DNA from 2 places in the Mesorhizobium sp. M8A.F.Ca.ET.202.01.1.1 genome. Region 1 is predicted to be linked to the other one. Evidence: predicted binding sites of a transcription regulator. Region 1 holds the regulator's gene; the other holds the start of a gene.

Evidence for each region. Region 1 encodes LexA, which represses DNA repair genes until DNA is damaged. Its sites were predicted from a motif close to TGTTCNNNNTGTGTTCNG; they were not measured.
Region 2: parE (DNA topoisomerase IV subunit B) is a predicted target of LexA. The motif match lies at 1,991-2,008, and genes of this name have one in related genera.

What each region holds. Positions count from the first base shown of each region.
Region 1 covers NZ_SRUN01000010.1:129,547-136,703, forward strand. The annotation lists gene gltA (citrate synthase) at 1-506, opposite strand, end outside; gene gltX (glutamate--tRNA ligase) at 690-2,114, opposite strand; gene EN845_RS21600 (ComEC/Rec2 family competence protein) at 2,218-4,674, shown strand; gene lexA (transcriptional repressor LexA) at 4,668-5,411, opposite strand; gene EN845_RS21610 (GntR family transcriptional regulator) at 5,822-6,595, opposite strand; gene EN845_RS21615 (ABC transporter substrate-binding protein) at 6,749-7,157, shown strand, end outside.
Region 2 covers NZ_SRUN01000012.1:170,610-177,766, reverse strand. The annotation lists gene EN845_RS24780 (type II and III secretion system protein family protein) at 1-824, opposite strand, end outside; gene cpaB (Flp pilus assembly protein CpaB) at 915-1,841, opposite strand; gene parE (DNA topoisomerase IV subunit B) at 2,080-4,137, shown strand; gene EN845_RS24765 (FUSC family protein) at 4,182-6,251, shown strand; gene EN845_RS24760 (DUF2336 domain-containing protein) at 6,248-7,157, opposite strand, start outside.

The DNA.
Region 1 (7,157 bases):
CGCTGGTACGGGTCGGAGATGTCGGTCGAGTCGTGATAGAAGGCCGACAGCGCGCCAACCACGCCGCACATCACCGCCATCGGGTGCGCGTCGCGGCGGAAGCCGGTAAAGAAGCGCGACATCTGCTCGTGCACCATGGTGTGGCGCGTCACGCGGTAATCGAAATCGTCCTTCTGCGCCTTGGTGGGCAGTTCGCCGTAGAGCAGGAGATAGCAGACTTCGAGGAAATCGCCATGTTCGGCCAATTGGTCGATCGGGTAGCCGCGGTGCAGGAGGATGCCGGCATCACCATCGATGAAGGTGATTTCCGACTCGCAGCTTGCCGTCGAGGTGAAGCCGGGGTCATAGGTGAAAGCGCCGGTGGTGCTGTAGAGCGAGGCGATGTCGATGACGTCAGGTCCGACCGAGCCGCTTCGCACCTTGAATTCGTGGGTCTTGCCGGCGAATTCGAGCGTTGCCGTGGCCTCTTGGCCGCCCACATCCAGTTTTTTCGCAGCTTCGGTCATTGCAAACTCCTTCTTGTTTCCTCATGCCGGCAAAGGCAAATTCCGCAGAGCGACACGTCGAAATCACCGCAATGCGCGTCTTCGCCACCGCATTCTAGGAGGTGCGTGCCAGATTGGGCCAAGACATAATGTTGCACTGCGAAACGCGCCTTTCAATGCCAATCTTCTTGGGCCAGTTTGCTGCTAATCGATTTGATCCGCTATGCGGGCCAGGCTTTCCTCACGCCCCAGCACGGCCAGCACGTCGAATACGCCCGGTGAAGTGCTTTTGCCGGTCAAGGCAGCACGCAACGGCTGGGCCACGGCACCAAGCTTATGGCCGCCAGTCAGGGCGTACTCGCGGATGGCGGCCTCAGCCGTGGCCGCCGTCCACTCACCCGACAGCGACTTCAAAGCTTCGTGAGCGCCGCGCAGGATCTTGCGGGCATCGTCATTGAGCAGGAGCGCCGCCTTGTCGTCGATCGGCAGCGGCCGCGCGGCAAACAGGAAGGCAGCGCCGTCGACGAGCTCGACCAGCGTCTTGGCGCGCTCCTTCAGGCCCGGAAGGGCTGCCAGCAACTGCGCCTTGTTCTTCTCGTCGAGGCGCGCCGCCATCGCCGGGCCGCCCTCCAGATAAGGCAAGGTGGCGATGAAAATGTCGAACAATTCGGAATCGGCCATGCGGCGCATATGGACGCCGTTCAACGCCTCGAGCTTAGCGAAATCGAAGCGCGCCGCGCCCTTGTTGACGTCGCCGATGTCGAACCACGAGATCATGTCCTTGATCGACATGATCTCGTCGTCGCCATGGCTCCAGCCGAGACGCGCCAAGTAATTGAGCAGGGCCTCCGGCAGATAGCCCATGGCGCGATAGGCCTCGACACCAAGCGCGCCGTGGCGCTTCGACAGTTTGGCGCCGTCGGCGCCATGGATCAGCGGGATATGCGACATCGAAGGCACGTCCCAGCCCATGGCGTTGTAGATCACGGTCTGGCGGGCGGCGTTGGTCAGGTGATCATCGCCACGGATGATGTGGGTGACGCCCATGTCGTGGTCGTCGACGACGACGGCGTGCATATAGGTCGGGTTGCCGTCCGAGCGCAGGATGATGAAGTCGTCGAGATCCTTGTTGGGGAAGCGCACCTCGCCCTGGACCCGATCCTGCACCACCGTCTCGCCCTCGGTCGGTGCCTTGATGCGGATGGCGCCCCTGACGCCGGCGGGTGCCTCCGACGGATCGCGCTCACGCCAGTGGCCGTTATAGCGTGGCGGCAGGCCCTTGGCGCGTGCTGCCTCGCGCATCGCCTCGAGCTCGGCTGAAGTCTCGTAGCTGTAATAGGCCTTGCCCAGCCGCACCAGTTCCTCGGCCACCTCACGATGGCGCGGCGCCCGCTCGAATTGGGAAACCGCATCGCCGTCCCATGACAGGCCGAGCCAGGTCAGGCCGTCGAGAATGGCTGATGTGGCCGCATCGGTCGAACGCTCCCGATCGGTGTCCTCGATGCGCAGCAGCATCGTACCGCCGGTATGCTTGGCATAGAGCCAGTTGAACAGTGCCGTGCGCGCGCCGCCGATGTGCAGATAGCCGGTCGGCGAGGGGGCAAAACGGGTGATGACCTTGTCGGACATGGAACTCTCGGAAAACGTCTGAAGCTGGGTGCGGAGGGCGCGGACTTTCGCGCTTCGCGCGTTCATGTAGCATAGGGTGTCGAGGGCGCAAGGGGCAGACCCGATGACTGGACGAGGCCGGGGCTCGGATCGGGGCGAGGGCGCCATTGTCGGCGTCAGCGAACGGTCCTTGTTTGCGACGCCTCCGGCGATCCCGCTGCCATCGCCGCTCGTGGCTGCGCCCGCAACCCAGCCGTTGCAAGCGGGCTTGCCGGCGCCAACTCCGTCTCCTGCCGCACGCAGGATCGTGCGCGCGCGCCGGCAAATCGGCCGGATATCCTTGCTTCGCCTGCGCCACGGCTTGGCCAAGGCGGCGGAGCTGGAACTTGACCGGGGCATCGCCTTCCTGCTGGTGCCGGTCTGCCTGGCGGTTGGGGCGATCGGCTACTTTTCGCTGGCGACCGAGCCCGATTTTGCAAAGCCTGTCGCGGTCATGGTGCTGGCGGCGACCTGTGCATTCGTCTCGCGTTCCTGGCCGAAAACCCATCTGTGTTTCATGGCAGTGCTGTTGTGCGCGCTGGGCCTGCTCGCGGCGAAGGTCGAAACATGGCGAGCAGGAACCCGGATGCTGGGTTCGGAAATCTCGACTCAATTGACCGGCCGCGTGGTCTCGCTCGAGGAGATGGAGAGCGGCCGTATCCGGTTGACCATGGACGTGATTTCGACCGCCCGGCCGAAATTGCGCTATGCGCCGGAAAGGGTCCGGCTTTCGGCACGCAAGATACCGCCGGAAATGACCGCTGGCTCGCTTATCACAGGCTACGCCAAACTGCTGCCGCCGACCGGTCCGGTGCGGCCGGACAGCTACGACTTCTCCTTCGACAGCTATTTCGCAGGCATCGGCGGCAGCGGCTTCTTTCTCGGCAATCCAACGGTTGTCGCTACCGACGATGGTGAGATGTCGCTGCCAGCCCGTCTTTTTTCAAGCATCGAAAACGCCCGCGAAGCCATCGCCGACCACATCAGGGGCAGCATCGGCGGCGCCGAAGGCGAGATCGCGGCGGCGCTGATCGTCGGCGTGCGCGCCGGCATTCCCGATGAAATCAACGAAGCGATGCGGCGTACCGGCATCTATCACATCATTTCCATTTCGGGACTGCATATGGCGCTGGTCGCCGGCACCATCATGGGTCTGTTGCGCGGTGCCTTCGCGCTGTTTCCAGACTTTTCCGCGCGCCGGCCGGTGAAGAAATATGCGGCCGCCGCCGCACTTTTCTCGATCGCCGCCTATCTCGTCATTTCCGGTGTCGTCGTTGCGGCCGAACGCAGCTTCATCATGCTGGCGGTGATGCTGATTGCCGTCTTGTTCGATCGCGCGGCGCTCACCATGCGCAACCTGGCCATCTCGGCGATCGCCGTTATCCTGGTTTCCCCGCACGAGGTCGTCGGCCCGAGCTTCCAGATGTCGTTCGCGGCAACCGCGGCCCTTGTTGGCGCCTATGCCGGCTGGGCGGACCACCGCGCTGGTAAGACGAGGCCACCGTCGCCAAAGCGGTCACTACCCGGGTTCCTGACGCGAAAATTCCTGCTGGCGACAGGTGGATTGGCCATGACCTCCATCATTGCCGGCAGCGCGACGGCGCTGTTTGCCATCTGGCATTTCCAGCGCGTATCGCCGCTCAGCCTGTTCGCCAATCTGGCCGTCATGCCGATCGTGTCGGTGGTCGTCATGCCTTTTGCGGTCCTCAGTTCGCTGGCGATGCCCTTCGGCGCCGACGGCCCGTTTCTCTACGTGATGGGCAAAGGCCTGACAGCGATGATCGCCGTATCGTCATGGATATCGGAGCGCTCGCCAATCGATGGGGTAGGTCTGATCTCGCAGCAATCCGTGCTGCTGGTGGCCGTCGCGCTGGTCATCGCGACGATGGCGACGACCTGGCTGCGGCTCGCGGCACTGCCATTCGCACTTGCCGGTCTGTTGACTGTGTCGGACATACGCACGCCCGACGTGCTGATCTCGGAAGACGCACGGCTGGTCGCACTGCCGATCGGCAATGGCGAACTGGCCGTCAACCGGGAACGTCCGAACGAATTCGCGGCCGACAACTGGAAACGCGCTCTGGTCTCCGAAACAATCGTCAAACCGGAAATGTTCGACAAGGCGGACGGGCAATTCGATATTGCCGCTCCCACCGACCTGCCGCAGGGATCGCCGTTCTATTGCCGCGAAGGCCTTTGCCTTGCCAGGCACCCTTCCGGCGCGATCGTCGCCTATGTCGAGGATCGCAAGAACACCTGGAAAGCCTGCGCCTTCGCCGACCTGATCGTCGTCAATGACGCGACCGCCTATGACGCCTGCCACAATCCGCTGGTTGTCGTCGTCACGAAACGGCAGCTCGCCCGCAAGGGAAGTGCTGCCGTCTTCTTCGATCCCCAGTCGGCCACAACCCCGGCTGTGATCGAATTCGCTGTCGACGGACCATACCGGCCCTGGCACGAGCAGCGAAAATTCTCACGCGAGGCGAGGGGGCTGCCGCCCTATAAAAAGCCAGACAAGTCCGATGGCAAACCGGCTCAGTAGCGCCTGATCAGCCCGACCAGCTTGCCTTGTACCTTGACTCTGTCCGGCCCGAAAATACGCGTTTCGTAGGCTGGATTGGCGGCTTCGAGCGCGATCGAGGCGCCTTTACGGCGGAACCGCTTCAGCGTCGCTTCCTCCTCGTCGACCAGCGCCACGATGATTTCGCCCGGACTTGCCGTGTTCGCATTGCGGATGATGACCGTGTCGCCGTCGAAGATACCAGCCTCGATCATCGAGTCACCCTTGACCTCCAGCGCATAGTGCTCGCCGCCCATGATCATATCCGGCGGCACCGAGATCGAATGCGTCTGATGCTGGATGGCATCGATCGGCACACCGGCGGCGATACGGCCCATGACCGGGATGGACACGGCTGAAACCACATCGTCGTCATTGCCGGCCGCGGGCAGACGCGAAGGCGCCGTCGCCGGCTTGAGCTGGCGGCCAAGATTGTTTTGACCAAGGCTGCCCTGGATGACGCTGGGCGAAAATTTCTTTGCCGCGTTCAGGCCGGGCGCGATCGAATCCGGCAGCCGCAGCACCTCCAGCGCGCGCGCCCGATTGGGTAGCCGGCGAATGAAGCCGCGTTCCTCCAGCGCCGTGATCAGGCGATGAATCCCGGATTTGGAGGCAAGATCGAGCGCTTCCTTCATCTCGTCGAAGGAGGGCGGTATCCCGCTTTCCTTGAGCCGTTCGTGGATGAACATCAGCAGTTCATGTTGCTTGCGTGTCAGCATGGCGGCCCCCAAGGCATTGAACGAAGGTCTGAACCAGAATCGAAAAAACAAACCCAGAACAAACACTATCTGTTCCAGTTGTGTTCCGCAACCGTTTAAAGTTTAATGAATTTGTTAAGGCTGCGGATGTTTTTTGTCCGCTACGGCGGGCAGAAGCCGACCTTTTCCGCCATCGGCAGGCCCATTGAAATCGTTATGGTTAATGGCCTGTGGCCCATCCGCTCCCGAGTTTGGCGTCAGCCGTTCGGAAGGCTTTCCCCGGGCGGATTGTATAATTTATCGGTCCGTTATTCGCGGAACGAAACGAAACCAAAACGCCAACGACTGGCAGCTTCGGGGCAGCGATGGACCCAGGCGTCCGGCCCCACTCCGACCAACGCGTGCGAATAGGTGTCGCGGAAGCGCCGGAGTCATCCCGAACCAGCTTTCAAGCTGCCGGCGCGGGCGGCGTATTTGGTCGGGCCGCTGTCTTCGCTGTGGACATAGACGTGCAGGGTGTAGCCGATATGGGCCACCATCAGCGCCTTGGCCCGCTCGACGTCACGATCGAGTGCCGCTTCCATGATCGCGGTATGGTGTTCGATCGCAATCGCTTCGCGCAGCGCCTCCATCGCCTCTTCGTAGCCATCCTTGAGGCCGGCCGCGGCCCGCAATGTCGGCGCCAGACCAAGAAAGCGATGATGCCGGCGCAATTGATCCGAGATCGTCGAGCGGAAACGCAACAGCCAATCGCATGTGGCGGCACTCAGCAGCGCCGCATGGAAAGCCTCGTGATTCTCGTCCCATTTGTCGACCGCCGCATCCGAGGGATCGTCGACCGCGGTTTTGCAACGGGAGAGCCGGTAGTGGGCGGTGACCACGGCATCTTCCCATTCCTTGCCGCCTTTCTCCATCGATTCGAGGAACAGGGGGATCTCGACCACCATCCTGGCGCGCGCCAGGTCCTCCAGTTCGGCCCGCGACACCCGAGCCACGGTAAAACCGCGATTGCTGATGGCGGTGACCAGGCGTTCGGCCTCGAGCCGCGACAAGGCTTCGCGCAATGGCGTCCAGCCGACTCCATAGGTGCCGCGCAGTGCACTCAGTTTGAGCGGGGCGCCGGGCATGAGGCGCGTGGTCAGGATATCGCGCCGCAACAGCTGATAGGCTGCCTCCGTCTTTGTGGAGCTCGTTTGATCCTGCATCGCGGTCCATCCGTCGTCTGGCAGGGAAAATTATATATGATGTAGGGGCATGGCAAGAATTATATATAATGTTTGACACAAGCCGGCGGACTGACCATGATCGTTTGCAGTAGCCGCGCTGCAAGCGGCGCTGATCAAATCTGGGAGGAAATGATGTTGAAGTCGAAATCCGCTTGGTTGTCGGGTTTGTTCATGGCTAGCGCGTTGATGGTGAGCGCCGGCAGTGCCGCCGCCGACCAGATACGCATCGGCATTGCCAATTTCGGCGAGCACCCCCAGCTCAATGCCGCCATAGCCGGCTTCAAGAAGGCGCTGACGGACAATGGCTTCGTCGAGGGCAAGGACGTCGTCTATACGGAAAGCCATACCAATTTCGATGCATCGCTGGTGCCGCAGATGATCGCCAAGCTGCAGGCGGAGCAGCCCAAGCTGATCTACACCATCACCACGCCGGTCTCGCAGATCGCCAAGAAGGCGCTCGCCGGTTCCGGCATTCCAATCGTCTTTGCCGCGGTCACCGATCCAGTGGCGGCCAAGCTGGTGCCGTCGTGGGATTCAGGTG
Region 2 (7,157 bases), on a different contig from region 1:
CCATTGTCTTCGGAAACCGGGATGGGAAATTCGCCGCCGGCGAGAAAGCTCGCCGTTTCGCCGGAGCGAGCAATCAGGTTCGGTTCGGCCAACCTTCGGGCAAGGCCGCGCTCCTCCAGCGCCTTGATGGCGATATCGATCGAGACGCCATTGGACAGCAGCCGGCCGATGATCTCGCCGGTGCCGGCCGCCGGGACCGGGCCTGGATTGATCGAGACGTCGCGACCGCCGAAGCCGTAAGCGAAATTGGCGCTGTATTTCGCGCCCAGATCCTGCCCGGCCTGGCGATTGATCTCGACGAAGCGGACATTGAGCTGGACCTGCTGCGACGAGGAGATATTGACCGAATTGATCACCTCCTCATTGCCGGAGAAGCGGGTGGCGATCTTGTTTGCCTTTTCGGCGGCGACCGCGTCATCCGCCTCGCCCGAAAGCACCACGCGGCCATTGGCCGAGCCGACCTTGATCTTGGCGTCCGGCACGCTGGCGCGGATGGTGCTCGCCAATTGGTCGGTGTCGAGCGTCACTTCGATGTCGATGGTGCCGACGAGCTGCTTGTTCTCGTCGAACAGCGCAATGCCGGTGGTGCCGAGATTGTTGCCCAGCACATAGAAGGATTTGTCGGTCAGCGGATTGACGTTGGCGATCTCCGGATCGCCGATGACGATCTGGTAGAAGGCCGCGCTCGTCATGATCGTCTTGGGCTTGCCCTTGGCGACCTTGATCGACGCATTCCTGGTCGACGAGACATGGACGATGTCGTTGTCCGCCTTGGCCGCGCCGACGAAGGCGAGCATGCCGCTCGCGGCCAGTGAAGCCGCCATCGCCAAGGCGCGCACCAAACGCAACCGATCCGTCATTCGATATAGGGTATGCATCGCCATTATCCCGTCCCGCCCGGTCCCCACCGGTCTTTACTTCTGATCCCGCGAAGGAACCTTGTATTCCTCGGCCTGCGTGCCGCGTGTCACGATGACCGTCTTGAACTTCGGCTTCTCCGGCTCCTTTGCGACGGCATCGAACAGGGAGCCGGCCGCCGCCTGGGCCTTGGAAGCCACAGATCCGCCGAAGGAAGAGATGGTGGTGACGCCGTTCTTGCCGTCGCCGCCTTCGCTGGCGGAGCGCAGCGAAAGCGACAGCGTGCCGACGGTGCGGGCCAGCGCCACTTTCTGCGCGCCGTCGCTCGTCACCTCGATGGTCACGGAATTGGCCACCTGCGGCGTCGTCTGGCGCTCGTCGGCGCCCTGCCCGACGCTCAGCACCTTGGCGTCGGCAACGACGATTTCCGAGGTGATGGTCGAACCGGCCGCGCCTTGCGCGTTCTTGGCGACTTCCTGGATTTCGCCGGCATCGCGGGTCAGCACGACATCGACCCGGTCGCCCGGCGTGACGAAGCCGCCGACGCCGGCGATCTCGTCGGTGCGGATGGTGACCGCCCGCATTCCGGGCGTCAGCATATTGGACAGCGTCGCGCGGCCGTTCGGTCCGGACAGCTTGGTGAGCAGCACCGGCTCGTTGACCTCGATCGGCGACAGCACGACCCGGCCACCTTCGCCGAGCAACCCGTCGATGGTCGCAAAGGCGCCCTGCGGCAGGGAATCCTGCGGCCACGGGATTTCGCTGAGTTTGGTGCGATCGAGCTCCATGCCATAACGCAATGGCGCGGTCGCCACCACGATCGTCTTGAATTCGATCCTGGGTGAGGCCGGAGCGGCGATCGAGGCCGTCTTCTCCTGGGCATCGGCCTGGGCTTGGCTCTTGACCCAGAAATCCGCGGCAAAGATCGAGATCGCGCCGAAAACGGCGGCGATGCCGATCATCGTTATGGCCTTGCCCCTCACACCTAAACCCCTGACGCCTGCAGTTTCTTGTTATGTTGGGCTCACGCTAGTCGGCATTGTTAAAGAATCAGGAATCTTGTGCGGTGGCATTCGACCTATTTCCGCCCGCTTGGTTATCGAATGGTTTTAGGGTAAGAAGGGCTAAATCCCCGAACGTAACAGGAACCTCCGTCGCTTGGCGCCGAAAAGCGTGGCAGTATCGACGGGTGATTCGCAGCACCGGACCCTTATGGTTGGCATGGACGACAACAACGATCTCTTCGGCAACATCGACAAGCAGCCGCAGCCGGTTCGCGCGCCGGCGCGCCCAGCGGATCCGCTGGTGCAAGCGGCCGCCAGGCGCCCGGCCGCGGCCAAGGATGGCAGCGAGGGTTACAGCGCCGCCGACATCGAGGTGCTCGAAGGCCTGGAGCCGGTGCGCCGCCGGCCTGGCATGTATATCGGCGGTACCGACGACAAGGCGATGCACCATTTGTTCGCCGAGGTCATCGACAATTCGATGGACGAAGCGGTTGCCGGCCACGCCACCTTCATCGATGTCGAGCTTTCCGCCGACGGCTATCTCACCGTCACCGACAATGGCCGCGGCATCCCGGTCGATCCGCATCCGAAATTCAAGAAGCCGGCGCTCGAAGTGATCATGACGACGCTGCATTCGGGCGGCAAGTTCGATTCCAAGGTCTACGAGACCTCCGGTGGCCTGCACGGCGTCGGCGTTTCCGTCGTCAACGCCCTGTCGGACCATCTCGAGGTCGAAGTCGCGCGCGGCCGCCAGCTTTATCGCCAACGGTTTTCACGCGGCATTCCGGTAAGCGGTCTGGAGCACCTCGGCGAGGTGCACAACCGCCGCGGCACCAGGACGCGTTTCCATCCCGACGAGCAGATCTTCGGCAAGGGTGCGGCCTTCGAGCCGGCACGGCTCTACCGCATGACGCGCTCCAAGGCCTATCTGTTCGGCGGCGTCGAAATCCGCTGGACCTGCGATCCTTCCCTCATCAAGGAAAAGGATCAGACGCCGGCCAAGGCGGAATTCCATTTTCCCGGCGGCCTCAAGGATTATCTGAAAGCGTCGCTAGGCGACGAATTCCAGGTGACGCGCGAAATCTTCGCCGGCAAGAGCGACAGGCAAGGCGGCCATGGCTCGCTCGAGTGGGCGGTGACCTGGTTCGGCGGCGACGGCTTCATCAATTCCTACTGCAACACCATTCCGACCGGTGAAGGCGGCACGCACGAGGCCGGCTTCCGCAACGTCCTGACGCGCGGCCTGCGGGCCTATGCCGACCTCGTCGGCAACAAGCGCGCCTCGATCGTCACGTCGGAAGACGTCATGATCTCGGCCGCCGGCATGCTGTCGGTGTTCATCCGCGAGCCGGAATTCGTCGGCCAGACCAAGGACAGGCTGGCGACGATCGAAGCGATACGCATCGTCGAGACCGCGATACGCGACCCGTTCGACCATTGGCTGGCCGACAATCCGCAAGAAGCCTCGAAACTGCTCGACTGGGTGATCGCGCGCGCTGACGAACGGGTGCGCCGCCGCCAGGAAAAAGAGGTGTCGCGCAAGAGTGCGGTGCGCAAGCTGCGCTTGCCGGGCAAGCTCGCCGACTGCACACAGAACGCGGCGGCAGGTGCCGAACTCTTCATCGTCGAAGGCGATTCCGCCGGCGGCTCCGCCAAGCAAGCGCGCGACCGTGCCAGCCAGGCCGTCTTGCCGCTGCGCGGAAAAATCCTCAACGTCGCCAGCGCCGGCAATGACAAGCTGGCCGCCAACCAGCAGATATCGGACCTGATCCAGGCGCTTGGCTGCGGCACGCGGTCAAAGTATCGCGACGAGGATTTGCGCTACGACCGCGTGATCATCATGACCGACGCCGATGTCGACGGCGCCCACATTGCTTCGCTGCTGATCACCTTTTTCTACCAGGAGATGCCGGCGCTGGTACGCGGCGGCCATCTCTATCTGGCGGTGCCGCCGCTTTACTCGATCAGGCAAGGCGGCAAGGTCGCCTATGCCCGCGACGACGCCCACAAGGACGAGCTTCTGCGCACCGAATTCACCGGGCGCGGCAAGGTCGAGCTCGGCCGCTTCAAGGGCCTGGGCGAAATGATGGCCTCGCAGCTCAAGGAGACCACCATGGACCCCAGGAAGCGCACGCTGCTCAGGGTCGACGTGATCGACGCCGAGGCGGCGACCAAGGATGCGGTCGATGCACTGATGGGTACCAAGCCCGAAGCCCGCTTCCGCTTCATCCAGGAACGCGCCGAATTCGCCGAGACGGAAGTGCTGGATATCTAGCCGCTGGCGAGTTTAGCTTGCGTCCCTGACATGGAGACCGGCATGTGACCTGGGCGCGGCTGAAAACCTATTTCGAGACGAGCCTGGCCGGCCTGACGCAACCGACGCGATCGGACTGGATCTTTGCCCTGCGCACCGTTTCGGCTGGCATGATCGCGCTTCTCGCCGCCTATGCGCTGAAGCTCGACCATCCGCAATGGGCGATGATGACGGTGTTCATCGTCGCCCAGCCGGTTGCCGGCATGGTGCTGGCGAAAGGCTTCTACCGGCTGCTCGGCACGCTTGCTGGGGGTGTCGCGGCAATCGGCATCACCACGGCGTTCGGCACCGGCCCCTGGATTCTGGTGACGGTGCTTGCCGTCTGGATAGGCATCTGCACCTTCGTCTCGTCGCTGCTGCGCAATCCCGAAGCCTATGGCGCCGCCCTTGCCGGCTACACCGCCATGATCATCGGCCTGCCCGCTTTCGGGCAACCGCATCTGGTCGTTGACCTAGCGGTCGCGCGTTGTGCCGAGATCGTGCTCGGCATCGTCTGCGCCGGCCTCACCAGCCGGCTGATCCTGCCCAAACTGGCCAGCGACGCCATCATCTCGCGGCTGAAACGCTGCATTCTCGACCTCGCCACTTACGCCGGCGGAGCGTTTTCCGGCGGGGATCGGGCAACGCTGATCGGCCTGCACCGGAAGCTTGTCGCCGACACCCAGACGCTTGGCGAGATGCGCGCCTATGCCAGGCTCGAAGCGCCGAGCTTCGCACCGCGCGCGCACCCGGTGCGACGCACGATCGGACAACTGCTCTCGGCTCTTTCGGCGGCGCGCGCGCTCTATTCGCATGCCGCTCCGAAAAACGCGGCCCTCATCCCGGTGCGCTCGGAGCTGCAAGCCCTTGTAGGCGAACTGGCAACCAAGCCGGGAGCGCTGGACGATACCTCGCCCTGGTTGGCGCGGCTCGACGCGATCTCAACCAAGGCCCGGCAAATGCCCGATGCCTCGGTCGATCAGGGTGAGGACAGGGTCGGAACCATCACCCGCCTCACCATAGCGGCCGATTTCGCCGAGGCGCTGAAACAGGTGCTTCGTGGCCTGGACGCGCTGCGCGCGCCGGTGACCCGCCGACCAGGTCCTGGCAGCCAGCAGCCGGCCCTGGTGGTGCATCGCGACTATCCCGGTGCCGCGCGCAACGCCATCCGCGCGGCCGTTGCCACGCTGTTGGTCGCGGCTTTCTGGCTGACGACGAAGTGGTCGGAGGCGGCCGGCACCGTCATCCTGGTTGCCGTCGTGTCGAGCCTGTTTGCCGCTCGCCCCGATCCCGTGCAGGTATCATGGGGTTTCTTCAAGGGAACGCTGCTCGCTTTGCCGTTCGCCTTTCTCGTCGGCCAGATCGCGCTTCCCGCCCTGCCGGGCTTCGGCTGGTTCATGCTGTTCGTCGTGCCCATCATGGTGCCGGCGGCACTCGCCATGGCCAATCCGCGCTATGTCGGCGTGGCGACGGCCTTCGCCATCAATTTCCTGGCCTTCCTCAGCCCGCATCAGGCGATGACCTATGATCCCGGCCCCTTCTTCGCCGGTTCGGCATCGATCCTGGTCGGCATCCTGCTGGCGATCGGCGTCTTCATCGTCGTGTTGCCGGCGGATCCGTGGCTCGCGGCCGACCGCATCGTACGGGCCATGCGCGAGGATCTGGCGCGGCTTTGCCTGCATGAGCGCGTGCCGAGGCGTTCGGCCTTCGAGAGCCTCGCTTATGACCGGGTCAATCAGTTGATGCCGCTGGTGCAGAATTCCGGCAGGAAGGGCGAGGCGGTGCTGGGCGGCGGCGTCGCCTCCGTCACGGTCGGCCTGGAAATCCTGCGGCTGCGCAGTGCCAGCCAAGACCATGCCATCCCATCGGAAACGGCGCTTTCAATCGCCAACTTCCTGAGGGGATTGGCGCGCGAGCTGCTTTTCCGTGCCCCTGGCGATCCGCAAACAGCGACCGTCGCTGTTGCCCGGCAGTATGCGGCGGGCATCGCCCAGCGAAACGCCACCGGCGACATGCTGCAAATCGCGGCGTCCCTGCGCATCATCGCCGCGGCGATGGAGGATTTCCCGGATTTCTTCGCGAGGGATAAAACCTAGGCTGCGGCGATCGCCAGCGCGTGGCCGCGCGCGTTCTCGCGCAGGGCATCGAGATGGATCGACTTGACCAGAGCGGCAAGATCGCCTTCGGCGGATTGCCCGCCCAACTCCTTGAGCATCAGCCAGCTGACCTCCTGAACGCCGGCGACGCGCTTGCCGTTGGCAACCTCACGCCAGATCTTCAGCGCGCGCAGGATGACCGCATGCGTGGCGGCAGCCAGGCCGGCACTGCGGAACAACGCCTGCAGGGCCACGTCGTGCCCGCTGGCCAGCAGCGCCCTCACCCGTGGCTCGGACTGCTGGCTGAGCGCGACCAGCGCCGAGCCGAAGAAATCGACCTTGCCGTGCGCGATAGTGCGGATCAGGAAGCTCGCGGTCAGATCGCCACGCAGCCTGAGATGCTCGATCAACGCCGCATGCTCTTCCTGGCGCGTGCCTTCGATCAGCGTCACCGAGGCCTTGACGCAGGCCTCCCGCATGACGCGTTCTGCACGCGCGGCTCCCATCAACGCCATGACCAGCGGCGATGTCTTCAATGTCTCGCCAAGCTTGATGAGCAGCATGTGCCGGCAGTCGGCGGGCAGCCTGATATCCGATATCAGCGCCTCGCGCACCAAAGGCAGATGCCCATGGCGCTCCGCCATGCGGCGGAAACTCATCGAAGCGATGGCGGCACCGGTGTTGGCCAGAAGCACGGCGCAGGCCTCCGCCTCGCCGATCTCGGCGATGGCCGCCGACAGCGCCATCGAGACGAGCGGCCGATCGGCGATCAGTTTCTGCGTTGCCTTCTGGCTCGCCGCCACGCGGTTGATCAGATCGGCGTCGGTGAGCAGTGGCGAGCGCGCCAGCACGACACCGGCGACTTCCGGCTGGTCGGCGGCAAGCACGCTTATGATCTGCAGCGGC